One region of the Enterobacter sp. fkY84-1 genome, then DNA from elsewhere that is predicted to be linked to it. Evidence: predicted binding sites of a transcription regulator. Region 1 holds the regulator's gene; each other region holds the start of a gene.
What was found. Region 1 encodes CRP, which controls carbon source genes, mostly activating them, when cyclic AMP is high. Its sites were predicted from a motif close to ATGTGANNNNNNTCACAT; they were not measured.
Positions count from the first base shown of each region.

Region 1 (9,905 bases):
TCACCCGGCCCCTGCACGCCGTCGGAATCAGGTATTTCGCTGGAGGTTATCCAGCACTATGCCGGCAAGCTGCCGATCCTCGGCGTTTGTCTGGGCCATCAGGCGATTGCTCAGGCCTTTGGTGCCACCATCGTGCGCGCCGCCAAAGTCATGCACGGCAAAACCTCGCCGGTCACCCACACGGGCACCGGAGTGTTCACGGGGCTCAATAATCCGTTAACCGTGACGCGCTACCATTCCCTGGTCATTGACCCGTCGACGCTGCCCGACGGCTTTGAGGTGACCGCCTGGAGCGATACGCAGGAGATCATGGGGATTCGACATCGCGAATGGGATCTCGAAGGCGTGCAGTTCCATCCGGAAAGCATCCTCAGCGAGCAGGGGCACGCGCTGCTGGCAAATTTCCTCCATCGCTGAATATCTGTTGCCTTGCTGTGATTTTTTATGCATATTTTGTGATTATATTTTCACAATCAATGTGACATAAATGGATGGTCATGACATGGCAACTGAACAACCAGCAATTACCCGCGCGACATTCGATGAAGTGATTCTGCCGATTTATGCACCGGCTGAATTTATCCCGGTGAAGGGGAAAGGCAGCCGCGTCTGGGATCAGCAGGGCAAGGAGTATGTGGATTTCGCGGGCGGGATTGCGGTCACGGCGCTGGGTCATTGCCATCCCGCGCTGGTGGAGGCGCTGAAAACCCAGGGTGAAACCCTGTGGCACACCAGCAACGTGTTCACCAACGAACCGGCGCTGCGCCTGGGCCGTAAGATCATTGATGCCACGTTTGCCGAGCGCGTGCTGTTTATGAACTCCGGCACCGAAGCCAACGAAACCGCCTTTAAGCTGGCGCGCTACTACGCGACCACGCGCCACAGCCCGTACAAAACCAAAATCATCGCCTTCCACAATGCCTTCCACGGGCGCTCCTTCTTTACCGTCTCCGTTGGCGGCCAGCCGAAGTATTCCGACGGGTTCGGTCCGAAACCAGCCGACATCATCCATGTGCCGTTTAACGATCTGCACGCGGTGAAAGCGGTGATGGACGACCACACCTGCGCGGTGGTGGTCGAGCCTATTCAGGGGGAAGGCGGCGTGACCGCGGCAACCCCGGAATTCCTGAAAGGGCTGCGCGCGCTGTGCGACGAACATCAGGCGCTGCTGGTGTTTGATGAAGTGCAGTGCGGGATGGGGCGTACCGGGGACCTGTTTGCCTATATGCACTACGGCGTGACGCCGGATATTCTGACCAGCGCGAAAGCGCTCGGCGGCGGTTTCCCGGTGAGTGCGGTCCTGACGACGCAGGAGATCGCCTCCGCGTTCCACGTCGGTTCTCATGGCTCTACCTACGGCGGTAACCCGCTGGCGAGCGCCGTAGCGGGGGCCGCGTTCGACATCATCAACACGCCAGAGGTGCTAAACGGCGTTAGCGCGAAGCGCGAGCTGTTTGTGAAGCACCTGAAGCAGATTGACGAGCAGTACGACGTGTTCAGCGAGATCCGCGGGATGGGGCTGCTGATTGGCGCCGAGCTGAAGCCGCAGTACAAGGGCCGCGCGCGTGATTTCCTGCACGCCGCCGCTCGCGAAGGGGTGATGGTGCTCAACGCCGGGCCGGACGTGATGCGCTTTGCGCCGTCGCTGGTGGTGGAAGACAAAGACATCGAAGACGGCTTAACCCGCTTTGCCGCGGCGGTTGCAAAGATCGTTAAAGGCTAATATTCGGTTCGTTTCAACCGGCGCGTTAACCAAACCCCATGATGCGGACGCTGACGCCATGCCACCGACGAAATGGTGTGCATGGTGTTCAGATGCCCCAGCACGCGCTGCAAGTGTTGCTCAAGGGTGCTCATTGGCCCGTGGGTTAACGTCTCCGGCGCTTCCAGAATATTTAAATCCCCCGACTCGCCCGGTGAGTCATACTCCAGACGCTGCTGGCAGCGCTGCAACGCAATTTCACACGACTGCAGGTAGCGCTGCGCCAGATCCGGCGTCAGCATCGTATGCTCGCGCGCCAGCGTCGTCATGGCGTTAATGTGCTCAACGATAAACTGACTGTGCGTTACCCACAGCTTCATATCGGCCAGATAATGTGAGTTAAAGCCCGGCTCCTGCATCGCCTGGTTGAGCGAGTTGAACAGGGCGTTGTGCGCCTGGTTGACCTTCATGCGCTGATACGCCAGCGGGGAGGGCTGCGGGTCGTCGCTCAGGATGAGGCGAATGGCCTGCTGGTCGGCCTCCAGCGCGTCGTGGGCGTTCTGCCTGAGCAGTCCGCTTTGCCACTGCGGCCAGAGCCAGACCATACCGCCGAAGGCAATCAGGCAGCCGATCAGGGTATCAATCAGCCTGGCGATAATAAACTGTTCGCCGTTCAGCGTAAGCAGCTGCAGGGTGTATACCGCCGTCACCGTAAAGCCCACCATCGCCCAGCCGTAATTTTTGCGGATAATCAGGTAGCTCACCAGCGTGATCGCCAGCATGCCTGCCAGGGTATAGCCTTCCGGCACGTGGAAGTGCAGCGTTACGCCTGCAATGATCAGCCCGGCCATGGTGCCGCCCGCCCGGTGCAGAATACGCACCCGCGTGGCGCCGTAGCCGTTCTGGGTGACGAACAGCACGGTCATTAAGATCCAGTAGGGCTTCGGCAGATGCAGCGCCATGCCCATCAGGCTGGCGATACTGAGCATGACGCTAATTCGTGCGGCATTGCGCAGGGCGGACGATTTGAGAGATAGATAGCTTTTGAGCGCGGGCAACAGGGGAAGCCGTTTTTGTTTATCCGCCATCAGGTCGCGGGAATAAAGCGGGCGCTGGGTGCGTAGCACGCGGGCGATGCGGCTGAAGTGCCAGGCGGCAAACTGGCCGACCGGGTTATCCGGATGCTGACGGGCGATTTTCTCCAGCGCGCCGAGCTGTTTTTCCATGTTAAAGCGCGTGGGATAGCGGTGGTAGAGAATATCGTCAGCCAGCACGCGCAGGCGTGCCGAGACGGTCTGCGCGTTCCAGCGGATCACCGCTTCGGCGTGGCTGCGCTCAACCAGCTTTTGCACCTCCTGCGGGTGGTGCAGGCTAACAGAGATATGCTCCTGCAGATCCAGGCCTACCTGGAAGGTGCGCAGCAGCCGTTTGTACTCGTGGTTCTTGTTGGCGGCGAGCATATGCAGCTGCTGATAGCACTGGCTTATCAGATCCACCACCTTCTGCTGGCGCGTCAGCAGCGGCGGTAAGGCTTTTTCCGGATCGGTATGCTGGGTGAGCAGGGTGTATTTGGCTTCGCAGTATTCCGCCAACTGCACATAGAGCAGGCTCAGGGATTCGCGCAGCGGCTGTTCCCGCCACAGCCAGAACCAGAACCAGTTAAACAGCCCGTACCACAGTGTCCCCAGCGCGTAGATCAGTAGCGGCTCCCACACCGGCATATTCCCGGCGAGGCTCAGCGTGAAGATGGCCGCAATCAGCGAGGCGGGAAGCAGGCGGGCGTGCAGCGAGCTGATTTCCGCCGTGACGCCGAGCGTCATCGCCAGCACCGTCAGGATCAGCGGCAGCGGGATATCCCGGGCCAGTAAAAGCTGTACGGCAAGGCTACAGCCAGCAAACAGGCAGCCGCCCACGATCAGACGTTTGAAAAAGCGCTTATGCGGTGTGTCCAGGCCAGCAATGTTGCAGCAGGCGGGCACGAGGGAAAAGAGCAGGCCTTGCTGAAGGTGTCCGAGGATCAGGCCGATGGCCACGGGTAGACACAACACCAGCGTTTGTCGCAGTGCGTAGTTAACTTCCGGGTGATAGATCAGCCTGCGCCACATGAGGAGTAGAGACAAAAACGGCGTGACACCTTGCGATGGCACGCCGTTTAAGCGGAATTAACGCGTTCCGTAAACCACGATGGTTTTACCGTGGGCGGAGATCAGGTTTTGATCTTCCAGCATTTTCAGGATACGGCCCACTGTTTCACGGGAGCAACCGACGATTTGACCAATTTCCTGACGGGTAATTTTAATTTGCATGCCGTCCGGATGGGTCATGGCGTCCGGCTGTTTCGCCAGGTTCAGCAGAGTTTGTGCGATGCGGCCCGTCACGTCCAGGAAGGCGAGGTTGCCCACTTTCTCTGAGGTGACCTGCAGACGGCGCGCCATCTGGGAAGAGAGACGCATCAGAATGTCAGGGTTAACCTGAATCAGCTGACGGAACTTCTTGTAAGAAATTTCAGCCACTTCACATGCTGTCTTTGCACGAACCCAGGCGCTACGTTCCTGGCCCTCTTCAAACAGGCCCAGTTCACCGATGAAATCGCCCTGGTTCAGATAAGAAAGGATCATCTCTTTCCCTTCTTCATCTTTGATCAGCACTGCCACCGAGCCTTTAACGATGTAATACAACGTTTCCGCTTTTTCACCCTGGTGAATCAGCGTGCTCTTTGATGGGTACTTATGAATGTGGCAATGAGACAAGAACCATTCGAGAGTCGGGTCTGTTTGCGGTTTGCCAAGCACCATGCGCTGTTATCCTCTGTTATAAGCTGTCACCAGAGTCATCAGATGCATCCGGACTCTGGGGTTGCAATCGAATTCTTACCCATACCCTGGGAAGTCGGCTACCGTAACGTTTCGCAGCCAGTAAAGTTTGATGTCCTCTGCATACATGTGTAACGTCAATGTATTACTGTAGCATCCTGAGTGTTTTAGCATAGCTTTCGCCGCGTGTCTCCTGGTGTCTCGCTTCAGCATGATGCAGGTCGCCTTCCATTGCGAGAAATGTAACGCACGCGTAATCTGTCACCAAAAATGCAACGTTGGAGTTTAAGAATATGCAAGCGCGCGTGAAGTGGGTTGAAGGTTTAACGTTCCTGGGCGAGTCCGCGTCAGGACATCAGATTTTGATGGATGGTAACTCCGGCGATAAAGCGCCCAGCCCAATGGAAATGGTGCTGATGGCGGCAGGGGGATGCAGCGCCATTGACGTGGTGTCGATTCTGCAAAAAGGCCGTCATGACGTGACGGATTGTGAGGTCAAACTCACGTCAGAACGCCGCGAAGAGGCGCCACGCCTGTTCACCCACATCAATCTGCACTTTGTGGTCACCGGTAAAGAACTGAAAGACGCGGCGGTTTCACGTGCGGTGGACCTGTCTGCGGAGAAGTACTGCTCTGTGGCGTTAATGCTGGAGAAAGCGGTAAAAATCACCCATTCGTATGAAGTGATCGAGGCTTAATGTTTGGCGGGTGGCGCTTCGCTGACCCGCCCTACAAAAGCACGACCGTAGGCCCGGTAAGCGCAGCGCCACCGGGCAAAAAACTCACGCGATCTGTTTCCCTTCCATCAATCGCTCCACCAGCGGCGTCATGATGAGCTCCATCGCCAGCCCCATTTTTCCGCCCGGTACGACTAATGTATTCATGTGAGAAATAAACGAGCCCTGCAGCATCGCCAGCAGCCAGGGGTAGTCAATGCCTTCGAGATTGCGGAAATGGATCACCACAAAGCTCTCATCCAGGGATGGGATACTTTTGGCCGCGAACGGGTTGGAGGTGTCCACCGTCGGCACGCGCTGGAAGTTGATATGGGTGCGGGAAAACTGCGGCGTCAGGAAGTTGATGTAGTCTTCCATGGAGCGCACCACCGAATCCATCACTGCTTCGCGCGAGTGGCCGCGCTCGCTCATGTCACGCGTCAGCTTCTGGATCCACTCCAGGTTAACGATAGGCACCACGCCAACCAGCAGATCCACGTGGCGCGCCACGTCGTGCTGCGGCGTGACCACGCCGCCGTGTAATCCTTCGTAGAACAGCACGTCGGTAGGTTCCGGCAGGGGCTGCCAGGGGGTAAAGGTGCCAGGCACCTGATTCCAGGGAACGGCTTCATCATAGGTATGCAGATACTTGCGGGACTGCCCTTTACCGCTCTGGCCGTACTCAATAAAGGTTTGTTCCAGCAGGCCGAAGTCATTGGCTTCCGGACCGAAGTAGCTGATGTGTTTACCCAGATCGCGCGCCTTACGGATGGCCATGTCCATCTCCGGGCGCGTGTAGCGGTGAAAGCTGTCGCCTTCGACCTCCGCCGCACGGAGATTCAGCTGGGCGAAAATCTTGCGAAATGCGAGGCTGGTGGTGGTGGTTCCCGCACCACTCGACCCCGTAACGGCAATAACCGGATGTCTGGCAGACATAGCAACTCCCTGACTGAAAAGGGTGGAAGATCAGCCGTGAAACGCGTTGCGGGGCATGATATTGACCGTCTCATGCAGTTCTGACCACACCAGCACCACGTCGCCGCTTTTCAGCTGGCGCTTTACATCGTTGACCTTTTGCTCAAGCGAGCGTTCCTGTTCACCATAATCGGTGCCTTCGCGTAATACAAAGCTTTCAATCAGATTATCGAGCGTTTCGGGAGCCAGATCCTGCCAGGGAATAATCATGTTGCACCGTCCAGATAAGGGGTTAGCCAGTCAGGAATACGCGTCTCAAGCCACATTTTCGGGCGGCGCAGCGTGCCGCCGATAAACCCGACGTGGCCGCCGTGCTCGGTCAACTGATAGTGAACGTTGTCGGGCAGGAATTCCTGAGCGGGAATCGAGTGATGATCCATAAAAGGGTCATCTTTGGCGTGAATGATCAGCGTTGGCTGCGTGATCTTGCTGAGCAGCGGCATGGCGCTGCATTGACGATAATAGTCAATTGCATCGGCGAAGCCGTGAATTTTCGCGGTGATCAGATCGTCGAATTCGCGTATGCGGCGCACTTTTTTCAGCTGGCGCAGGCTTACCGGGAGGGTGTCCGGGTAGGCTTTCAGTTTACGCGCGGCATTGGCCTTCAGCAGGTTGAGCAGGTAGCGCTGATAGACGCGTGAAAAGCCTTTATCCATGTGGTAGCTGCACTGCTCCAGCATGAACGGGGCGGAGACGATGACGGCGGCATCCAGCGGGACGCTTTCCCCTTCTTTAGCTAACAGGCAGGCCAGCATATTTCCGCCCAGCGAGTAGCCTACGGCCGCGGTGGGCACGGTGCCAAAGTTGTCCCGCAGCCAGTGTAAAAACCACGTGCCGTCTTCGGTTTCACCCGAGTGATAGATACGCTTCTGCCGGTTCGGCTCGCCGCTGCAGCCGCGAAAATGCATCACCACGCCGAGCCAGCCGCGCGCTTTGGCCGCCTCAATTAACCCGTGCGCATACGGGCTGTGCAGGCTGCCTTCCAGACCGTGAAAAACCACCAGCCGCGGCTTATGGCGAGCCTGATCCGGCGCTTCGCTCCAGGCGAGATCCAGAAAGTCACCGTCTGGCAGGTCTAGCCGCTGCCAGTGTGGGGTGAATTGCACCTTGCGGCGGATCAGTCGCGGCAGCATGGTCTGCAAATGGCGATTGGCGACGCCGCGCATAGGCACGAACTCAGTGCTGTCTTCGGCGGCAATGTCGAAGCCTGATGGAATGATTTGGGTCATAGGCGCGATGCTGATTCTTGTCGGAAATTAACGATACTTTCCGAATTGTACCCCGTTTAGCCTGGTTTTCCGAAACATGAACTGATCCCGATCACAAATATTTACCTTGATTATTACTCTCAGGCTAATGATTCAGCTCTACGCTTAATTGATGCCTTTCTCACCAGAGCGCACACTCTACTCAACGTTAAGCAAATCAAAATGATTAGCTGAATCAGGAGGTTAATAATGTTATCTGGGCAAACACCCACCCGGCAATGGAACACGCGACGCAGCGAAAAAGCGCGTCGTCTGGCCTCCGTACCGGTGCAGGGCAAGGTACTGCCAACCGGCGATCTCGTCGCCATGCTGGAAAAACTGATCGCGCCAGGCGACAAGGTCGTGCTGGAAGGTAACAACCAGAAGCAGGCCGATTTCCTTTCCCGCTCGCTGGCCGAAGTGAACCCGCAGATCGTCCACGACCTGCATATGATCATGCCGAGCGTTGGCCGTAGCGAACATTTGGATATCTTTGAGAAAGGCATCGCCCGCAAGCTGGATTTCTCCTTCTCCGGGACGCAGAGCCTGCGCATCTCCCAACTGCTGGAGGATGGTCAGCTCGAAATCGGCGCGATTCACACCTACATCGAACTCTACTCCCGTCTCTACGTCGACCTGTCGCCCAACGTGGCGCTGATTGCTGGCTTTAAAGCTGACCGCAAAGGCAACCTCTATACCGGGGCGAGCACCGAAGATACCCCGGCGCTGGTGGAAGCCGCCGCGTTCCATGACGGCATCGTCATCGCGCAGGTGAACGAGCTGGTGGATGACGAGTGTGACCTGCCGCGCGTGGACATTCCGGGTTCGTGGATTGACTTTGTGGTGGTGGCCGATAAGCCGTTCTTTATCGAACCGCTGTTTACCCGCGACCCGCGCCTGATTAAACAGGAACACATCCTGATGGCGATGATGGCCATCAAGGGTATTTATGCGGAACACCAGGTGCAGTCCCTGAACCACGGGATCGGCTTTAACACTGCGGCGATTGAGCTGCTGCTGCCTACCTACGGTGAACAGCTCGGCCTTAAAGGCAAAATCTGTAAACACTGGACGCTGAACCCGCATCCGACGCTGATCCCGGCTATTGAAAGCGGCTGGGTCGAGAGCGTGCACTGCTTCGGCGGCGAGCTGGGGATGGAAGAGTACATCCGCGCGCGTCCGGACGTCTTCTTTACCGGTGCCGACGGCTCCATGCGCTCCAACCGCGCGTTCTGCCAGCTGGCAGGTCAGTACGCGGTGGATATGTTCATCGGCTCTACGCTGCAGGTGGACGGCTACGCCAACTCCTCAACCGTGACCCGTGGTCGTCTGTCCGGCTTCGGCGGTGCGCCAAACATGGGTCACGACCCGCACGGTCGTCGCCACGCCACGCCAGCCTGGCTGAACATGATCACCGAACCTGACCCAATGCAGCGCGGCAAAAAACTCGTCGTGCAGATGGTGGAAACCTTCCAGGCGGGCGTGAAGCCGACCTTCGTGGAAAAACTCGATGCCGTTGACGTGGCGAAAGCCTCCGGTATGCCGCTGGCGCCGGTGATGATCTACGGCGATGACGTCACCCACGTGCTGACGGAAGAGGGGATTGCCTACCTCTATCGGGCGAAAGATCTGGAAGAGCGTCGCGCCATGGTCGCCGCCGTCGCGGGGATCACCGACATCGGTCTGGGCGTGGATGCCAAACGCGTGGCGGAACTGCGTCAGAGCGGCAAGGTGCTCTATCCGGAAGATATGGGGATTCGCCGCACTGATGCCACCCGCTCTCTGCTGGCGGCAGGCAGCGTGTCTGATCTCGTGGAATGGTCCGGCGGTCTCTATAACCCACCTGCGAAATTCCGGAGCTGGTAATGAAACTTCTCCCCCAGATTCAGGTTGAAGGCGGTGCCGAATGGCTGGCGCGAACCGCCACGCAGTGTCTGATTGACGAAGCACGTTTAAGCCCGAAACCCGGTCTGGTGGACAGTCGGGGGAACGGCGCGCACCACGATTTATCCCTTGCGCTGATGGAGTGCTCCGCGCACAGCCTGACCTCCACGTTTCAGGCACTGGCGCTGCAAAGCTGGCAGCGCCCGGCAGATATCGCACTTCGGCAAACCGTCGGGCGACTCGGTCGCGAAGGCGAGCAGCAGATGATGGCCGCAACCGGTGGCGTAAACACCCATCGCGGCGCGATTTGGGCGCTGGGGCTGCTGGTCAGCGCGGTGGCGATGCTCGGCGGTGATGCCAGGGCGCAAGACGTCGCCCGCACCGCCGCACAGCTGGCGAGACTGCCGGACGACGCGGCGCCGAAGGTGTTCAGTAAAGGCCTGCGCGCCACGCACCGTTACCGCGTGCCGGGCGCGCGTGAAGAGGCGCAGCAGGCGTTCCCGCACGTTATGCAGCGCGCGCTGCCGCAGCTTCGTCTGAGCCGCCTCAACGGCAGCAGCGAAACGCA
Region 1 covers NZ_CP169393.1:4,310,651-4,320,555, reverse strand. Annotated here, with positions in the region: gene pabA (aminodeoxychorismate synthase component 2) at 1-417, shown strand, start outside; gene argD (bifunctional acetylornithine/succinyldiaminopimelate transaminase) at 503-1,723, shown strand; gene ACEPLT_RS20735 (YccS/YhfK family putative transporter) at 1,720-3,807, opposite strand; gene crp (cAMP-activated global transcriptional regulator CRP) at 3,865-4,497, opposite strand; gene ACEPLT_RS20725 (OsmC family protein) at 4,809-5,213, shown strand; gene ACEPLT_RS20720 (phosphoribulokinase) at 5,298-6,167, opposite strand; gene ACEPLT_RS20715 (YheU family protein) at 6,198-6,416, opposite strand; gene ACEPLT_RS20710 (hydrolase) at 6,413-7,435, opposite strand; gene mdcA (malonate decarboxylase subunit alpha) at 7,664-9,319, shown strand; gene ACEPLT_RS20700 (triphosphoribosyl-dephospho-CoA synthase) at 9,319-9,905, shown strand, end outside.

Region 2 (9,905 bases), 490 kb from region 1:
GGGAGACGTGGCGGAAGTTGAGATAACCAATCGCGCAGGCGATGGCGATGGTCCCCAGGTTCAGGCTGTCGGTGTCGATCTTTCCCTCCCGGATAAGCTGTTCACACCTGTCCAGGCTGCGGCTGATTTTTTCCCGCTGGCGTAACAGTTCCGTTTCCGACTGCTGGGCAGCGGGCCTTGCCTGTTCCCGTACGGAGGTTAACGCCGCATCCATAATACCGTCGGCCAGGGCTTCGACCTGCTTCACCGCCAGCGCCGCTTTTGGGTCAGCAGGCAGCATAGCCGGGGCAACGCCCAGCAGCTCAATGTACTCGGCAATAATTGGGGAATCAAACCAGTACTCACCCTCGTCCGTGACCAGCGCCGGGACTTTTCCCAGCGGGTTGTACTGCGCAACGCCGTTTTCCGCGTTGTAAGGCTGTTCATTCACGAATTCAAATTCAATCCCCTTCTCCAGCAGGAGAATCGAGATTTTTCGCACGAAGGGACTGGTGTAGCTGCCGATGAGTTTCATTGCCTGATCCTTAATGCCGGAAAAAAGTCAGTATGGATCAAGCGATGAAAAAAGGGCAGGTCTGCATGTCGCATTCCTGCCCTGGAAGGATTAGTGATCGAGGTAGAGGTAGTGCATCCAGCTGGTCATACGCAGCAGTACTTTACGCATGACCGAGACGTGGGCGAAGTGGTCCGAATAGACCGCCACCTGGGCATAGATACCGTCCGGCAGAGCATCGACTTCAGCGTCAGGGCTCAGCTCGATGATGGCCTGAACGCCATCCGTGCCCGGCACCACCGTCAGAGACTGGAGCGCACCCTGCGCCTGATAGGTTCCCCCCGGCACCACCGGCAGAATTGCGGTGAGCTTCCCGGAGAATACCTGGCCCGGCAGGGCGTTAAACACCACTTCCGCTTCATCGCCCGGTTTCAGACGCAGCAGCGAGTTCTGGCGGAACTGGGCCACAATCTGACGCTTCTGTTCAGGAATGAAGACCATTACCGGACGCAGAGGCAGCGCGGCGGCATAGGTCCCCGGACGGATCAGCACCTGGGTGATGTAACCATCGCTCGGCGCACGCACTACGGTCTGGTCCAGGTTATATTTGGCTTCGGCAAGCTGGGCACGTAACGAAGCAATCTGTGACTGCTCGCCGTTCACCATGCTGTCTAACTGGCTTTGAATCTGCACCTGCTCAGCCACGGAGCCTTTCACCATGGCATCCTGTGCCAGATAGTTTTGCCGCGCGTTGTCGATATCGCTTTCAGAGAAAGGATTCACCTTCGCCTGGCTGCCTTTCAGGTAGCGCTGATAATCTTTATAGAGGCGATCGCGCTCAGCGGAGACGCGTGTGGTATTGGCAACCGCTTCCGACAGCTGCGCTTTCAGGTTATCGATATTGTGCGTCGCGGTTACCAGGTCGGCCTGGAGTCTGTCGACGCGCGCCTGGTAGCGGCCAGGATCCAGTTTAAATAACACTTCGCCTTTTTTAATAAGCTGGTTATTTTTATCCGTGACTTCACTGACCACACCGGTCACCTGCGGTGTGATTGGAATAGAAATAACCGCTTTTTGCGCCGTAAAGGTATACGGATGGTTATAGTTCATTAACAGAATAAGACCGGCAACAATAAATACGCCGCCTAATGTTGCGGTGGCAAGCGTCCACTGGTTGACCGGAATTCGAAATATTTTAAAAATGGCCCAGGCAAATGCCACGTAGGTCAAAATAATCAACAGATCCATGATTAGCGCTCCAGCGTGTTCTTATCAGCAGTGGGCTGTACTGCAGCCAGCTTTTGTTCGAGTTCCGCCACGCGTTTGGCCAGCGCATCCATGCCCGGAACTTCATCAGGCTTTGTGATGTGGTTTTGCATGCCCCAGCCGCGATCTTCGCGGTACAGCGTGGCCCAAATCCACAGGAATGGCCAGATGGCATGGAGTGTAAACAGGCTAATCCAGCCTGCCGTATGAATGGCATCGGCATGCGGATGGTTACGCTTTTTGGCCATATTATAAGGAATATCATGGATGGCGATGATTCCGTAAAAGAGAACCAGAAATACAAAAATCAATACGCCCAGCGCAAAATAGTTGAGAAACATATTCTCCTCACTTAAACAACGTCAACTCATTAAATTAATAAAACGGTACGCAACCTAATTAATTTTTTTATAAACACGGGGATGTGCTTACTATTTCCGAGCCGGGGAGTATGAGTTTTTATAATATCTCCATGCAAGTTTATAAGCGTGTCAAAATATATCCTGAATAATAATAGACTTAACCTTACAATATGAGCGTAATCCACCTTTTAACTTTTCGCCATACCACACATCAAAAGTGGTTTTTTAGCTTATCGTGTCGTGCCATATCATCCTGGCGCTGAAACGCGAAGCAGAGTTTGCCGCCGATCACAGCCGGAGAAATCTGCATAAAAATATTTTGTGAAATCAGTCACAATCCAGAAACAAACACGCCATAACAAAACGTGACGGTAATCACACAAAGGGGTGGATTTTGCTTTTTTTATCGCCATCGTATTTTTTTTGCCCACTTATTTTGTGATTGAGATCACTTCATTGACATCCCTACCCCCTGCCTTTACGTGACACGCATCACATAAATTTTCCCTGTCTGGACAGTTGAACGATTCAGTGCCAGATTTCACAGCATCAGAACAGGGCCCGGCTACCTCTGCCGCCTCATTAACAATAAACCTCGGGCCATAAGCCTAAGCGTAAACAGAAGAAGGGGTGTTTTATGTCATCCGATTTCAAGATCAAAGTTCAAAGCTTTGGTCGTTTCCTCAGCAACATGGTGATGCCAAATATCGGCGCGTTTATCGCGTGGGGTATCATCACTGCATTGTTCATTCCGACAGGGTGGTTGCCTAACGAAACGCTGGCGAAACTTGTTGGCCCAATGATTACCTATCTCCTGCCGCTGCTCATCGGTTTCACCGGGGGTCGTCTGGTGGGCGGTGACCGTGGTGGCGTCGTGGGTGCCATCACAACCATGGGTGTTATCGTCGGTGCGGATATGCCGATGTTCCTCGGTGCGATGATTGCCGGTCCTCTGGGCGGTTGGGCGATTAAGAAATTCGACGTCTGGGTTGATGGTAAGATCAAATCCGGCTTCGAAATGCTGGTGAACAACTTCTCTGCGGGCATCATCGGGATGATCCTCGCCATTCTGGCGTTCCTCGGCATTGGCCCTGCGGTTGAAGTGCTGTCTAAAGTTCTGGCGGCAGGCGTAAACTTCATGGTGGCGCATGAGATGCTGCCGCTGGCGTCGATCTTCGTTGAACCGGCGAAAATCCTGTTCCTTAACAACGCCATCAACCACGGTATCTTCTCGCCGCTGGGCATTCAGCAGTCACACGATCTCGGCAAGTCCATCTTCTTCCTGATTGAAGCCAACCCGGGTCCGGGTATGGGCGTACTGCTGGCGTACATCTTCTTTGGCCGTGGCAGCGCAAAACAGTCTGCTGGCGGTGCGGCGATCATCCACTTCCTGGGTGGTATCCACGAAATTTACTTCCCATACGTGCTGATGAACCCACGTCTGATCCTGGCCGTTATCCTCGGCGGTATGACCGGCGTGTTCACGCTGAGCGTCCTGGGCGGTGGTCTGGTTTCTCCGGCCTCTCCGGGTTCTATCCTGGCGGTACTGGCGATGACGCCAAAAGGCGCTTATTTCGCGAACCTCGCAGCTATCTTTGCGGCAATGGCCGTCTCTTTCGTGGTCTCTTCTATCCTGCTGAAAACCAGCAAGGTGAAAGAAGATGATGACATCGAAGCCGCAACCCGTCGTATGCACGACATGAAAGCCGAATCCAAAGGCGCAAGGCCACTGGCAGCAGGTGATGTTTCTAACGACCTGAGCCACGTGCGTAAAATCATCGTTGCCTGTGATGCCGGTATGGGCTCCAGCGCAATGGGTGCAGGCGTGCTGCGTAAGAAAGTGCAGGATGCAGGCCTGACCAACATCTCCGTGACCAACAGCGCCATTAACAGCCTGCCGCCGGATGTTGACCTGGTGATCACGCACCGCGATCTGACCGAACGCGCCATGCGCCAGGTGCCGCAGGCACAGCACATTTCGCTGACCAACTTCCTCGACAGCGGCCTGTACACCAGCCTGACCGAACGTCTGGTTGCCGCGCAGCGTCACGAAGACAACGAAGTGAAAGTGCGCTCCAGCCTGCAGGACAGCTTTGACGAGAGCAATGCCCACCTGTTTAAGCTGGGTGCGGAAAACATCTTCCTCGGTCGTACCGCGGCCACCAAAGAAGACGCGATTCGATTTGCCGGTGAGCAGCTGGTGAAAGGCGGCTACGTTCAGCCTGAATATGTCGACGCGATGCTGGAACGCGAAAAACTGACGCCAACCTATCTGGGCGAATCCATCGCGGTGCCGCACGGTACGGTTGAAGCGAAAGATCGCGTCCTGAAAACCGGCGTCGTATTCTGTCAGTACCCGCAGGGCGTGCGCTTCGGTGAAGAAGAAGATGACATCGCCCGTCTGGTCATTGGTATCGCCGCTCGCAACAACGAGCACATTCAGGTGATTACCAGCCTGACCAACGCGCTGGATGATGAAACGGTTATTGAGCGTCTGGCGAACACCACCAGCGTTGAAGAAGTTCTGGCTCTGCTTAACAAATAACGGTACTCCTCCCTCTCCCCCCGGGGAGAGGGCTAGGGTGAGGGGAAAACGTTCCTCACCCCAGCCCTCTCGGGTAAAAACATTGATGAAGGTTAACACTATGAAAGCATTACATTTTGGCGCAGGTAATATCGGTCGTGGTTTTATCGGTAAACTGCTGGCAGACGCGGGCATTACCCTGACATTCGCCGATGTGAATCAGGTCGTCCTGGATGCCCTGAATGCCCGTCATAGCTATCAGGTCCATGTGGTGGGCGAAAACGAGCAGGTTGAGACAGTATCTGGCGTCAACGCGGTCAGCAGCATCGGCGACGACGTTATTGACCTTATCGCCAGCGTCGATCTGGTCACCACCGCCGTGGGCCCGGTTGTGCTTGAGCGCATCGCCCCTGCGGTCGCGAAAGGCCTGGCAAAACGTAAAGCGCAGGGTATCGACACCCCGCTGAACATCATCGCCTGTGAAAACATGGTGCGCGGCACCACGCAGCTGAAAGGCCACGTTCTCAACGCTGTGGCAGATGAAGACAAAGCCTGGGTGGAAGCGCACGTCGGTTTTGTGGATTCCGCCGTTGACCGTATCGTCCCGCCGTCAGAATCTGCGGCCAACGATCCGCTGGAAGTGACCGTTGAAACCTTCAGCGAGTGGATCGTCGATAAAACCCAGTTTAAAGGCGCGCTGCCGACCATTCCGGGAATGGAATTAACCGATAACCTGATGGCATTTGTCGAACGCAAACTCTTCACGCTGAACACCGGGCATGCTATAACCGCGTACCTCGGAAAATTGGCCGGTCATCAGACCATTCGTGATGCGATCCTCGATGAGAAGATCCGCGCGGTGGTAAAAGGGGCAATGGAAGAGAGCGGCGCGGTGCTGATCAAACGCTACGGTTTTGATGCTGAGAAACACGCAGCATACATCCAGAAAATCCTCGGTCGCTTTGAAAACCCGTATCTGAAAGATGACGTTGAGCGCGTGGGCCGTCAGCCGCTGCGTAAGCTGAGCGCGGGCGACCGCCTGATTAAGCCGCTGCTGGGCACACTGGAATACGGTCTGCCGCACGCCAACCTGGTGAAAGGAATTGCCGCCGCGATGCACTACCGCAGCGAGCAGGATCCACAGGCGCAGGAACTGGCTCAGCTGATTGATAACAAAGGCGCGCAGGCTGCGCTGGCGCAGATTTCCGGTCTGGACGCCAACAGCGACGTGGTTGTGGAGGCGGTTAACGCATACAACGCAACCAAATGATGCAGAATGCGGCGCAGGTAATCCTGCGCCCTGATTACAGATTGTCAGATATGCAGGCAATAATGGAACAAACCCAGGCCTTTGAAAATCGTGTGCTTGAGCGTCTGAATGCTGGCAAAACCGTACGAAGCTTCCTGATTGCCGCCGTCGAGCTGTTAACCGAGGCGGTGAATATCCTGGTGCTTCAGGTGTTTCGCAAAGACGACTACGCGGTAAAATATGCTGTAGAACCGTTACTGGACGGAGACGGACCGCTGGGCGATTTATCCGTGCGTCTGAAGCTGATTTATGGTCTTGGCGTGCTGAACCGACAAGAGTATGAAGATGCGGAGCTGCTAATGGCGCTGCGCGAAGAGCTCAACCATGACGGTAACGAATACACCTTTACCGACGATGAGATCCTGGGGCCGTTCGGCGAGCTGCACTGCGTCACCGCGCTCCCTCCGGCACCGCAGTTTGATAACAGCGACCCGGAGCTCTACGCGATGCAAAAGCTGCGTTATCAACAGGTTGTCCGTTCTACGATGGTCCTTTCCCTGACTGAGCTGATTTCCCGAATCAGCTTAAAAAAAGCGTTTCAGAAGTAAGCCTGCTCACATTGGTGTATCCTTCCCTGTAAATTCCCCGTTTTCAGAGTTATTTGTCATGAAAGAAGTCGAAAAGAACGAAATTAAACGCCTGAGCGACCGCCTGGATCTGATCCGCCACCAGATGGCGGGCCTGTCGCTGGTCGATTCCGCCGAGAAGTACGCCGAGCTTGAAAAAGAGACCGCGAAGCTGGAAGCGGAGATTGAGCGCCTGCGCGAAGTCAAAGGCCAGAAGCTGAGCAAAGAAGCGCAGAAGCTGATGAACATGCCGCACCGCCGTGCGATCACCAAAAAAGAGCAGGCCGACATGGGCAAGCTGAAGAAAAGCGTTCGTGGTCTGGTAGTGGTTCACCCGATGACCGAGCTTGGCCGCGAAATGGGCCTGAAAGAGATGACGGGCTTTTGTAAGACCGCGTTTTGATTTCATGCCGGGTGGCGCTGCGCTTACCCGGCCTACTCTTTTCCCCTTCGCGTGAATTGGTCCAACCAATAGCGCAATCAATCCTCCCCCGGTTCACAATTCCATTATTTCCGCTCACAAAACCATTGCTAGCTCATAACATCTGGTTAACCATTCATTGTCATTAACCCTACAACACAACATTGGCAGGACCACTTTTACACAGACTGTGACGCAGAGATGAGCGGAGACTCACCCGCAGCGCAGGCTGTCTGGTCCCCAGGAGACCTGCATGAGCCTCTGGCAACAAAACTACGACCCGGCCGGAAATATCTGGCTATCGAGCCTGATCGCATCGCTGCCGATCCTGTTCTTCTTCTTTGCGCTGATTAAGCTCAAGCTGAAGGGCTACCTTGCCGCGACGTACACCGTCGCCATCGCCCTGATGGTGGCGCTGTTCTTCTACAAGATGCCGGTCGATCGCGCGTTGGCCTCCGTCGTCTACGGTTTCTTCTACGGCCTGTGGCCGATTGCGTGGATCATCATCGCGGCGGTCTTCGTCTATAAAATTTCGGTGAAAACCGGGCAGTTCGACATCATCCGCTCGTCGATTCTCTCCATCACGCCGGACCAGCGCCTGCAGATGCTGATTGTCGGCTTCTCCTTCGGGGCGTTTCTGGAAGGCGCGGCAGGCTTTGGCGCACCGGTGGCGATCACCGCCGCGCTGCTGGTGGGGCTGGGCTTTAACCCGCTGTATGCCGCGGGCCTGTGCCTGATTGTGAACACCGCGCCGGTGGCGTTTGGCGCGATGGGTATTCCGATTCTGGTCGCGGGCCAGGTGACCGGTCTGGACAGCTTTGAGATTGGCCAGATGGTTGGCCGCCAGCTGCCGTTCCTGACCATTATCGTCCTCTTCTGGATCATGGCGATTATGGACGGCTGGCGCGGCGTGAAGGAGACCTGGCCTGCGGTGATGGTGGCGGGCGGTTCGTTCGCGATTGCCCAGTACCTCAGCTCGAACTTCCTTGGCCCGGAGCTGCCGGACATCATCTCTTCGCTGGTGTCGCTGGTCTGCCTGACGCTGTTCCTGAAACGCTGGCAGCCGGTTCGTATTTTCCGCTTCGCCGACATGGGCGCCTCACAGGTCGATCAAACGCTGGCCCGCACCGGCTACACCGCAGGCCAGGTGATCCGCGCCTGGTCGCCGTTCCTGTTCCTGACCGCCACGGTTACGCTGTGGAGCATCCCGCCGTTTAAAGCCCTGTTCGCCCCGGGCGGCGCGTTGTACGACATGGTCATTAACGTTTCGGTGCCGTTCCTCGACAAGATGGTCGCCCGTATGCCGCCGGTGGTGCACGCCGCCACGCCGTATGCCGCGGTCTATAAATTCGACTGGTTCTCCGCCACCGGGACCGCCATCCTGTTTGCCGCTATTCTTTCCGTGGTGTGGCTGCGCATGAAGCCTGCGGCGGCGGTACAGACCTTTGCGGCGACCGTAAAAGAGCTGATGCTGCCGATTTACTCCATCGGCATGGTGCTGGCGTTCGCGTTTATCTCGAACTACTCCGGTCTGTCGTCGACGCTGGCACTGGCGCTGGCCCATACCAGCCACGCCTTCACCTTCTTCTCGCCGTTCCTCGGCTGGCTGGGGGTGTTCCTGACCGGTTCCGATACCTCGTCTAACGCCCTGTTTGCCGCACTGCAGGCAACGGCGGCCCAGCAGATTGGCGTGTCGGACGTCCTGCTGGTGGCCGCGAACACGACGGGCGGCGTGACCGGGAAAATGATCTCCCCGCAGTCCATTGCCATTGCCTGTGCGGCGGTGGGACTGGTCGGTAAAGAGTCGGATCTGTTCCGCTTTACCGTGAAACATAGCCTGATATTCACCTGTATGGTCGGAGTCATCACCACCCTGCAGGCCTATGTCTTAACCTGGATGATCCCATGATAGTGATGCCCAGACGCCTGTCCGACGAGATTGCCTCTCGCGTGAGGGCGCTGATTGAAGAACAACAGCTGGAAGCGGGCATGAAGTTGCCCGCCGAACGCCAGCTCGCCGCCCAGCTTGGCGTGTCGCGCAATTCACTGCGCGAGGCGCTGGCAACGCTGGTCAGCGAAGGGGTGCTGGTAAGCCGTCGCGGCGGCGGCACCTTTGTACGCTGGCAGCATGACGACTGGTCCGAGCAAAACATCGTTCAGCCGCTGAAAACGCTGATGGAGAACGACCCGGACTACAGCTTCGACATCCTTGAAGCGCGTCACGCCATCGAAACCAGTACCGCCTGGCACGCGGCCATGCGGGCAACCGACGCCGACAAAGAGAAACTCATCGCCTGCTTTGAGGCCACGCAAAGCAGCGACCCGGACATCGCCTCCCAGGCGGACGTGCGTTTTCACCTGGCGATTGCCGAGGCGTCGCACAACGTCGTGCTGCTCCAGACCATGCGCGGGTTCTTCGACCTGCTGCAATCCTCCGTGAAGCAGAGCCGCCAGCGGATGTATCTGGTTCCGCCGGTGTTTGCCCAGCTGACCGAACAGCACGAGGCGGTGCTCAACGCCATTCTGGCCGGTGATGCCGAGGCCGCACGCAAAGCGATGATGGCGCATCTCGGTTTCGTGCATACCACGATAAAACGATTCGATGAAGACCAGGCCCGACAGGCGCGTATTACCCGTCTGCCTGGCGACAGTGATATTTCCAGGGAGAACAAAGCATGATTATTTCAGCAGCCAGTGACTATCGCGCCGCGGCGCAGCGCATTTTGCCCCCGTTCCTGTTCCACTACATTGACGGAGGGGCGTATGCCGAATACACCCTGCGCCGCAACGTGGAAGACCTGTCGGAGGTGGCGCTGCGCCAGCGCGTGCTGAAGAACATGTCTGACCTCAGCCTTGAGACGAAACTGTTCAACGAAACGCTCTCCATGCCGGTCGCGCTCGCACCTGTCGGCTTATGCGGCATGTACGCCCGCCGTGGTGAAGTGCAGGCCGCCGCCGCGGCAG
Region 2 covers NZ_CP169393.1:126,453-136,357, reverse strand. Annotated here, with positions in the region: gene ACEPLT_RS00625 (glutathione S-transferase) at 1-514, opposite strand, end outside; gene ACEPLT_RS00620 (HlyD family secretion protein) at 605-1,741, opposite strand; gene ACEPLT_RS00615 (DUF3302 domain-containing protein) at 1,744-2,100, opposite strand; gene ACEPLT_RS00610 (PTS mannitol transporter subunit IICBA) at 2,759-4,666, shown strand; gene mtlD (mannitol-1-phosphate 5-dehydrogenase) at 4,767-5,915, shown strand; gene mtlR (mannitol operon repressor MtlR) at 5,912-6,502, shown strand; gene ACEPLT_RS00595 (YibL family ribosome-associated protein) at 6,561-6,923, shown strand; gene lldP (L-lactate permease) at 7,195-8,850, shown strand; gene lldR (transcriptional regulator LldR) at 8,847-9,620, shown strand; gene lldD (quinone-dependent L-lactate dehydrogenase) at 9,617-9,905, shown strand, end outside.
Region 2: ACEPLT_RS00610 (PTS mannitol transporter subunit IICBA) is a predicted target of CRP. The motif match lies at 2,602-2,619, and genes of this name have one in related genera.

Region 3 (9,905 bases), 2.2 Mb from region 1:
AGCGTGCATCGTGGCTAACGCTGCCCTTCCCGGCCTGCGGGCCGGGTCTGTTTCGGGTTATAAAAGAATGGTAGTATGTTCAGGCTAACTCTCTGAGAAATGACAACTCATGGCCGCTGAATCGCAACTCAATCCCACCCAGCCCGTAAACCAGCAAATCTATCGCATTTTGCGACGTGATATTGTCCATTGTCTGATCCCACCGGGAACGCCGCTTTCTGAAAAAGAGGTCTCCGTGCGTTTTGACGTTTCCCGTCAGCCGGTGCGTGAAGCGTTTATTAAGCTTGCGGAAAACGGTCTGATTCAGATCCGCCCGCAGCGCGGCAGCTACGTGAACAAAATTTCACTCTCTCAGGTGCGCAACGGCTGTTTTGTTCGCCAGGCCATTGAATGCGCGGTGGCGCGCCGTGCCGCAACGCTTATCAACAACACGCAGTGTTACCTGCTGGAGCAAAACCTGCATCAGCAGCGGATTGCGATTGACCGTAAGCAGCTGAATGATTTCTTCCAGCTAGATGATGAATTCCACCAGAAGCTGGCGCAGATTGCGGATTGCCAGCTGGCCTGGGACACCATCGAAAACATCAAGGCCACCATCGACCGCGTGCGTTATATGAGTCTCGATCACGTCTCTCCGCCGGAAATGCTGCTCCGACAGCATCATGATATTTTCAGCGCGCTGGAAAAACGCGACCCGGACGGCGTGGAAAAGGCGATGACGCTGCATCTGCAGGAAATTAGCGAATCCGTGCAGCTGATTCGTCAAGAAAATAGCGAGTGGTTTAGCGAAGAGTAATATTACGCCGCCCCCTTTCGGACGCGGCGATGGGTTTAGCGAACGACTAACACCGGAATTGTGGCGTAGCGCAGGATAGATTCCGCATTTGATCCCAGCAGATGGGTGGTGATGCCCGGATTTTTCGACCCGATGACGATCGCGTCATATTCCCCCTCTTTGCTCAGCCTGATAATTTCATCGCGGACGTTGCCAAAGCGAACCAGGCTGTCAATTTTCTCCGGCGAGATGTCGAACAGCCTTTTTAAGGCGTTCATTTTCTTCCCGGATTCCTCAGTCATATATTCTTCGAACTTTTTAATATCGGCGTTAAAACCGCGCAGCAGGGATCGGCTGCTGGTCGGCAGAATATTGACCAGGGTAATCGACGCGCCCTCGGCCTTCGCGAGGTTAGCCGCGTGGCGAACCGCTTTGTCACTCAAATCCATTTCAAATACATCAACAGGCATCAAAATCTTCTTATACATAAGCCTGGCTCCTTATTCCGATGAAAGGGTTATTTCCTGTACCCAGAATGGCATCGGGAATATAAACCAACCCTCAACGCTTCCCTGCTGAAACTATCAGTTAATGAAAATAACGGTCTGCTTTGTCAATTGCTGTCGTGAACGGTCAGCGCCCGACGCAATAAAGAAAAAAGTGTGAGTTTGATCAAAAACAAAAACATCTGATGCAGACAGGCGTATTTATATGCCCCGTGAACGGCAACCCTGAAATAACGCCGTAACGAACAGGTTAGAGAGGAGAAAATACCATGATGACATACGACCGTAACCGCAATGCAATCACCACCGGCAGCCGCGTCATGATTAGCGGCACAGGCAAAACTGGCGTGATTAAAGCGATCCACAGCGACGGGCTGGATGCCGCGCAGGTGCGCCGCAGCAAAACGGTTGAAGTGGAAGGATGCGAAGGTAAGTTCGAACCGATTGAGCTGATTCGCCTGGGTATGCACTAAACGGTGCGCAGACATGCCGCCGCGAACGGCGGCATGTGCTGAATTACCGTTGAGACACGTACTGCGCCACGGTCGCTTTCGCGCCCTTTTGCAGCAGCGTCTGGTATGCCTTCATCACCGCATCAACAAAGACGGCTTCACGCGGTAGCTCCTTGCCAAAGATGGCTTCAATGCCGAGCAGCGCCCTGACCCGGTTTTCCCCTTCCGCACTGCCCTTCACCGCCGCCTGAATCACCGCCAGCTGCGGATCGCTCACGTCAATTGCGTTACCCTGCTCATCCACGCCGCCGACATAGCGCATCCACCCTGCCACGCCCAGCGCCAGCAGCGGGAAAGGCTTCTGATGCACCAGGTGCCAGCGCACGGAATCCAGCATGCGCTGCGGAAGCTTCTGGCTGCCGTCCATTGCAATTTGCCAGGTCCGATGGCGCAGGGCCGGGTTGCTGTAGCGGGCAATCAGGAGATCGGCATAGCGTCCTAAATCGACGCCTTTGACCTTCAGCGTAGGCGCCTGCTCGTTAAGCATCAGGGCGTGCGCGGCGACGCGGTAGTTTTCATCATCCATACAGTCGTTAATATGCTGATAGCCCGCCAGATAGCCCAGGTACGCCAGGAATGAGTGGCTGCCGTTAAGCATGCGCAGCTTCATCTCTTCAAACGGGATAACATCTGACACCAGCTCGGCTCCGGCTTTTTCCCACGCTGGACGGCCGGCCACAAAGTTATCTTCGATCACCCACTGACGGAACGGTTCACAGGCCACCGCCGCCGGATCGCGCACGCCGGTAAGCTGTTCAATTTTATTCAGCGTGTCGGGGGTGACCGCAGGCACGATGCGATCCACCATCGTTGACGGGAAAGTAACGTGGGATTCGATCCAGTCCGCCAGCTCACCGTCTACCGCACGGGCGTACGCGCAGGTGACATTGCGCATCACGTGACCGTTCTCCGGCATGTTATCGCAGGACATCACGCTAAACGCTGGCAAACCCGCCGCCTTACGCCGCGCCAGCGCTTCCACGACCACACCCGGCGCAGATTTCGGCTGGTGCGGGTTTTGCAGGTCTGCGACGATAAAAGGGTGATCGAGCATCAGTTGCCCGGTCGCCGGGGAATGGCAGTACCCTTTCTCGGTGATGGTCAGCGAGACAATCGCCACCTGCGGTTCGCACATCGCGGCCAGCACGGTCTCCAGCCCGTCAACCTGCGCATGCAGCGCCTTTTTTACCACGCCAACCACGCGGGAGGTCCACGCATCGGCAGACATTTCCGCCACGGTATAGAGGTTATCCTGCGCGTTCAGATCGGCAATCTGCTGTTCGCCGCCAATCAGGTTAACCTCACAGTATCCCCAATCGCTGCCGTGTTCCGCGGCGAGGATGTCGGCGTACACTGCCTGATGCGCACGGTGAAATGCGCCAAACCCTAAATGAACGATGCGTGCTTTAAGGCTGTCGCGATCGTACTGTGGCAGCGTCGCGTTGGCCTGTAATAAGGTATTTTCCATGATTAAGACTCGTTAATTAGAAAGCTGTGGATCGCTGCCGCCCATGCTGAAGCGGCAGCGCCTGCTGACTACACCAACTAGAATGGCAGTTGGGGTAAAAAATTACTGCCATCAACCATACTGATACTGCCGTTTGAGATTTTGATTTATATTAACTTTTGTTCATGTGGTGTGACACAAAATCAAAGTTGTGTGACAGGTAGCGCAAGCTATAAACCATCAGCGTCGCGAGGAGACGGCACCGTAACCGACCGTCTCTTTCGGCGCAGACTCGGCTGCGTCTTGCGCCGCGCTTAAATCACGGTCGCGCACTTCCGGCATCAGGATCGCCGAGATCAGTCCAATCACGGAATAGGCCACCAGCATGGCGACAATTGGCCACCAGGAGCCGGTCATATTGCAGAAGATCCCTGCCAGTACCGGACCAAAGCCCACCGCTACGAGACCGCCCGCCTCTTTGGAGATCGCCATACGGGTAAAGCGATTTCGCGAGCCAAACATCTCCGCCATGGTGATATTTTCCAGCGCAAACAGCCCCAGCACGGCGAAGTTATGGATAACGATGATGCAGAGCATGATCGTCCCCGGCGCATAGCTCTTATCGACGATGATCGACAGCATCGGATAGGCCAGAATAATGGCGGAGATATTGAGGATAATGTACGGCAGACGGCGCCCCACTTTATCGGAAAGCCAGCCCAGCAGCGGAATGGAGATAAACCCGAGAATGGAGCTGATCATCAGCGCATCGGTCGGGATGGCCTTATCGAACAGCAGCGTCTGGACCAGATAGCCCGCGAGGAAGGTCTGGATGAGCCCCGAGTTGCCCGCCTGGCCGAAACGCAGGCCGGTCGCCAGCCAGAAGGATTTGCTTTTCACCATGGAACCCAGTGAGGTGTCCGGCTGCGCAGCTTGCACATCGTTCACTTTCTCAAAGACCGGGCTCTCCTTGAGGTTCATACGCAGCCAGATGGCGAAGATCATCACCACGACGCTGGCGAGGAAAGGCACGCGCCAGCCCCAGGCGAGCAGCTGTTCACGATCGAGGGCAAAGAACATGATGGCCCAGATCGCCGTTGCGCTCAGCGTCCCGCAGTTAGTCCCCATCGCCACCAGCGAGGAGATGATGCCGCGTTTACCTTTCGGCGCGTACTCCGCCAGCATGGTCCCGGCCCCGGAGATCTCGGCCCCGGCGCCGAGGCCCTGAATAATGCGCAGCGTCACCAGCAGCACGGGGGCAAAAATCCCGATCTGCGCGTAGGTCGGCAGGACGCCAATCAGCGTGGTGCAGATCCCCATCATGGTGATGGTAATGAACAGCACCTTCTTACGACCAATGCTGTCGCCCATTCTGCCGAAGATAAAGGCGCCTACGATGCGCGCAATATAGCCTGCGCCGTAGGTGCCCATCGCGAGGATCAGCGCCATCGCGGCGGACTGTTCCGGGAAGAAGATCTCATGGAAGACCAGAGCGGCGCCCAGCGAGTAAAGCTGGAAATCCATAAATTCCAGGGCAGTGCCCAGCCAGCCGGAAACGGCGGCTTTCACCAGATCGGATGTGGTTCTTTGAGGTTGTACTTGCGTCATAATGGCTATCTCTGAAAGGTAAGATGCGTACCACATAGCGCCTGTCTGCGCAGGCGCTTAACCGCGTAAATGATTATTGGCCGAACGTGAGCAAAACTTTGCAGCACTGCCGCTGGTCTTTCTCAAACAGTTCAATAGCGTCTTTAACGTGGTGATAGTCAAAGGTATGGGTGATCAGTTTTTCCGGGTCGATCAGCCCCCTCTTCAGCCAGTCGATAACGACCGGGAATTTGTTGGCGTTCAGGCGCGAGGAGAAGATCGCCAGCTCTTTGCCGGTGATGCCCTGCTGAACAATCTGGCTCGGCTCGCTGGAGAACCCCATCAGCACGATGCGCGCCGCCGGCGAGGCCAGGGTTATCGCTTCCTGCAAAATGGAGGGATGGCAGGCGGCATCAATGATTAACGTCGGTTTGATGCCTTTTTCCTCCAGCGCGGCCTGCAGCGACTGCTCGCCGTTATTAAAGACCCAATCCGCGCCGCTGCGCCGGGCCATCGCCAGACGCTCATCTATGCGATCAACCACGATAACCTGCTTCACCTTATAGACGCCTTTCAGGGCCTGAACCGTAACCAGCCCCATCGGCCCGGCGCCATATATCAGCGCGACGTCCTGTTCAGTCGGTTTCGCCTGCCCCGTTACGTTGGCGGCGATGGTGAAGGGCTCAACCATGACGGCGTGCTTATCAGGAATGTCATCCGGAATGGGCCAGGCGTTTTGTGCGGGCACGACCGCATATTCGCTAAAGCCGCCGTCACGGTGAACGCCCAGCACCACCAGCGAGGTGCAGACGTTCGGTTTTCCCACGGAGCACGGGTAGCAGTGCCCGCAGCTGATTACCGGATCGACCGAAACGCGCTGGCCCAGGCGCGCGCTGTCAACGCCCTCGCCTACGGCGTCAATCACGCCAAAAAACTCATGGCCGATGACGCGCGGATACTTCGCAAACGGGTTATGCCCGCGGTAGATGTGGCTGTCTGAACCGCAAATCCCGGCCAGTTTAACCTTAACGCGCACTTCACCAGCGCCCGGCTCCGGGCGTGGCCGCTGTTCAATTACCAGTTCGTTCGGCTGTTGAATCACTACGCTTTTCATCGTTTGCTCCTCGCTTACCAGTTCCACAGCGTGCCGTCTTCAAGACGGGCCACCGGCAGATAGGCCGGATCGTACGGGTATTTCGCCGCCAGCTTCTCATCAAATTCGATGCCCAGCCCCGGCTTGTCGCCCGGATGCATATAGCCGTTATCAAAGCGCCAGCTGTGCGGGAAGACCTCCAGCATCTGTTCGGAGTAGCCCATATATTCCTGCACGCCGAAGTTCGGCACCCACAGGTCGAAATGCAGCGCGGCGGCGTGGCAGACAGGCGACAGATCCGACGGACCGTGCGAGCCGGTGCGCACCTGATAGAGCGACGCGAAGTCCGCGATGCGGCGCATCCCGGTGATGCCGCCCGCGTGGGTAATGGTGGTGCGGATATAGTCGATCAGCTGCTCTTCGATGAGCTGCTTGCAGTCCCAGATGCTGTTAAACACTTCGCCTACCGCAATGGGCGTAACGGTGTGCTGGCGGATCAGGCGGAAGCAGGCCTGGTTTTCCGCAGGGGTGGGATCCTCCATCCAGAACATGCGGAACGCTTCAATGCTCTTGCCGAAGCGCGCCGCTTCGATGGGCGTCAGGCGGTGGTGCATGTCGTGCAGAAGATGCTCATTGAAGCCGAATTTACTGCGCACCGCGTCGAACAGCTTCGGCGTGAAGTCGAGGTATTTTTCCGTGGACCAGAGCTGCTCTTCCGGCCAGTCGCCTTTGGTCGCAGGCTCGTAGGCCAGCCCCTTCCCTTTGGCCATGCCGTAGGTGGTTTTCATGCCCGGCACGCCGCACTGCACGCGGATCGCCTTAAAGCCCATCTCTTTGTGACGGGCGTAATCTTCCAGTACGTCGTCAATGGTGTGGCCGGTGGTGTGACAGTAGACCATCACCCCTTCGCGGGAGGCGCCGCCCAACAGCTGGTAGAGCGGCATGTTGGCCGCTTTGGCTTTGATATCCCACAGCGCCATATCCACGGCTGAGATGGCCGACATGGTGACCGGACCGCGACGCCAGTAAGCACCTTTGTAGAAGAACTGCCAGATGTCTTCGATGCGGTGCGCATCGCGGCCAATGAGCTGGGGGCAAAGGTGATCCTTCAGGTATGAGGCCACGGAGAGCTCGCGTCCGTTTAGCGTAGCGTCACCGAGGCCGACAATCCCCTCATCGGTGGTGATTTTAAGTGTGACAAAGTTCCGCCCCGGGCAGGTTACAAACACGTCAGCCGCGACAATCTTCATAATTCCTTTCCTTACATCGTTCGTTGTGATGTCGGAAATTTACGCAACTACACTACTACCATACAAGTATAATGATCGTAAAATAAGCTAACGATCACAAAACCGGGGGCTCATGCGCGGCCCCATCCCGCCACAATAATCAGCATACCGCACAGGGCAATCAGCGCCCCGGCCCAGTCGTATGCGCTGAGCTTGACGCCGTCCACCACGCGCAGCCACAGCAGCGCCGTGCAGACATAGACGCCGCCGTAAGCCGCGTAAACGCGCCCGCTGGCCGCCGGATGCAGCGTTAACAGCCAGACAAAAAGAGCAAGTGCAACGCTTGCCGGAATGAGCAGCAATACGGTTCCACCCTTTTTGAGCCAGAGCCAGGGCAGGAAGCAGCCGATGATTTCACACAGCGCAGTCGCAAAAAAAAGCAGCGTCGTTTTAAGCATATTTCACGTCAGGTGAGGATTTATTTAACCATCATACCTGATGATGCCCTTTACTTTTCCATACTTGCTCCGCGGGTATGCCGTCATTTCGCTTTAGTGTAGAATCTGTACGGGGTAACTTGATTATCTGCACCCATTTAAAAGGAAACGCTATGACCACATTAAGCAAACGCCTTTGTCTGACAGCCCTGCTGGCGCTGTCATCGTTCGCCTTTGCCGCCTCTGCGACAGCGGAAACCAGCAAGCTCATTATTGAGTCTGGTGACAGCGCGCAAAGCCGCCAGAACGCCGCGATGGACAAAGAACAATGGAATGACACCCGTAGCCTTCGCCAGAAGGTCAACAAACGTGCCGAAAAAGAGTGGGACAAAGAAGATGTCGCTTTTGACGCGCGCGATAAGTGTCAGCAAAGTGCAAACGTCAATGCCTACTGGGAGCCTAACACCCTGCGCTGCCTGGATCGCCGCACTGGCCGCACGGTAGCCCCATAATGTCGGCGCCCTGCGACGTTAAACTCCGTCCGCTGGAGCGTGAAGACCTGCGCTTTGTTCACCAGCTCGACAACAATGCCAGCGTAATGCGCTACTGGTTCGAAGAGCCTTATGAGGCCTTTGTCGAGCTGTCCGATCTCTACGATAAGCACATTCACGATCAGAGTGAACGTCGTTTTGTGGTGGAGTGTGAAGGTGAAAAAGCCGGGCTGGTGGAGCTGGTTGAGATCAACCACGTTCACCGTCGGGCGGAGTTCCAGATCATCATCTCCCCTGAGCATCAGGGAAAAGGCCTTGCGTCACGCGCGGCCAGGCTGGCAATGGATTACGGATTCAACGTTCTGAATCTCTACAAGCTTTACCTGATTGTGGACAAAGAGAACGAAAAAGCGATCCATATCTATCGCAAGCTGGGCTTTATGGTGGAAGGCGAGCTGATTCACGAGTTCTTTATCAACGGTGAATACCGCAACACCATCCGCATGTGCATTTTCCAGCATCAGCACCTGGCCGGACATAAACCGTCAGGCGCCAGCCTGCTGAAACCTACCGCGCAGTGAGAGTGATGACAAACCGTGTCATAAACCATTGAGCTGTCTTTCTTGCCGGGTGGCGCTGTGCTTACCCGGCCTACAGGGTGCTTCATTGTAGGCCCGTGCAAGCGTAGCGCCGCCGGGCGAAACGCACAAAATGCACTTTACGCTCAGTAATATTCAATCGTGTTCTTGATGGTGTACTTGTGCTCAACGGCGGGTTTGACGCTGTCGTCCGTGATGGTCAGATCGCAGCTCACCGGGTTATTGTGGCGATCGTAGTCGCAGCTCTGCGTCACGTTGCCCAGCGGCTTGTCATTCAACATGCTGACTGCCGAGTAATCCATTCTTTTGCGCAGGTCTTTCGACGGCGTCGACTGGACGGACAGATGCTGATCCCCTGATACGGTGGTTTTGCCCAGCGGGTAACCATCCGCGTCGTAGCGATACTTCACTTCCATCTCTTTACCGTGCGCCGCCACCACAAATCCGTTGTCGTCGGTATCCCACGTTACCCCGGCTGACGGCAGTTCGGCCAGCTGGCATTTGCCCTGCAGCTTCACTTTGCGCTGCTGGGTTTCCGCATCAAGATAGTAATTGGCATCCAGCACCAGCGCCACGCTGGTGTTGGCCTCCAGGTCGTGTAGCTCCAGCGTATCGAAACACCCTTCCGTCGAGACGGTGCCGGTGACCCGTTTAGACACTTCGCCCTTCTCGTTGAACAGCGTCTGGGTAAAGTCTTTGACCGGGCCGCGCAGCGGATCAAAATCAAATTCGTTTGAAAAACTCGCCATCTCGGGCGTAAACGACAGCGGCGCGGAGCTGTTGTCGCACCCCACCAGTGTTGCTGCCAGGAGCGTTATCGCTGCATATTTCTTCACATTCATTTCCGTACAGGGAGATTATTCCCAATCATATTAGCAAATACAGATGTTTACACGAAGCCTGCTAAAATTAATCTCTACACAGAGAAAAGGAGCTACAGATGAAACGGTTACCCTGGATTACCGCCCTGCTGTTAATGAGTGCCTCAACGGCCGCGCTGGCGGCACCGGATTCCTGCGAGCGCGTGAAAAGCGACATTCAGCAGAAGATCGTCAACAACGGCGTGCCTGAGTCAGGTTTTACGCTGAACATTGTGCCGAACGACCAGGCCGATCAGCCGGGCACGCAGGTTGTAGGCCACTGCGCTAACGACACCTTTAAAATTCTGTACACCCGCACAGGCAGCGGTGCGGCAGCTGAACCTCAGTAATTGAGCGTCAATTCCCTTT
Region 3 covers NZ_CP169393.1:2,108,655-2,118,559, reverse strand. Annotated here, with positions in the region: gene ydfG (bifunctional NADP-dependent 3-hydroxy acid dehydrogenase/3-hydroxypropionate dehydrogenase YdfG) at 1-18, shown strand, start outside; gene ACEPLT_RS10135 (GntR family transcriptional regulator) at 110-796, shown strand; gene ACEPLT_RS10130 (universal stress protein) at 832-1,263, opposite strand; gene ydfZ (putative selenium delivery protein YdfZ) at 1,551-1,754, shown strand; gene ACEPLT_RS10120 (mannitol dehydrogenase family protein) at 1,798-3,261, opposite strand; gene ACEPLT_RS10115 (MFS transporter) at 3,481-4,848, opposite strand; gene ACEPLT_RS10110 (Zn-dependent oxidoreductase) at 4,922-5,941, opposite strand; gene manD (D-mannonate dehydratase ManD) at 5,956-7,170, opposite strand; gene ACEPLT_RS10100 (YnfA family protein) at 7,281-7,607, opposite strand; gene ACEPLT_RS10095 (DUF1283 family protein) at 7,760-8,098, shown strand; gene speG (spermidine N1-acetyltransferase) at 8,098-8,658, shown strand; gene ACEPLT_RS10085 (YnfC family lipoprotein) at 8,802-9,518, opposite strand; gene ACEPLT_RS10080 (DUF1161 domain-containing protein) at 9,617-9,886, shown strand.
Region 3: ydfZ (putative selenium delivery protein YdfZ) is a predicted target of CRP. The motif match lies at 1,436-1,453, and genes of this name have one in related genera.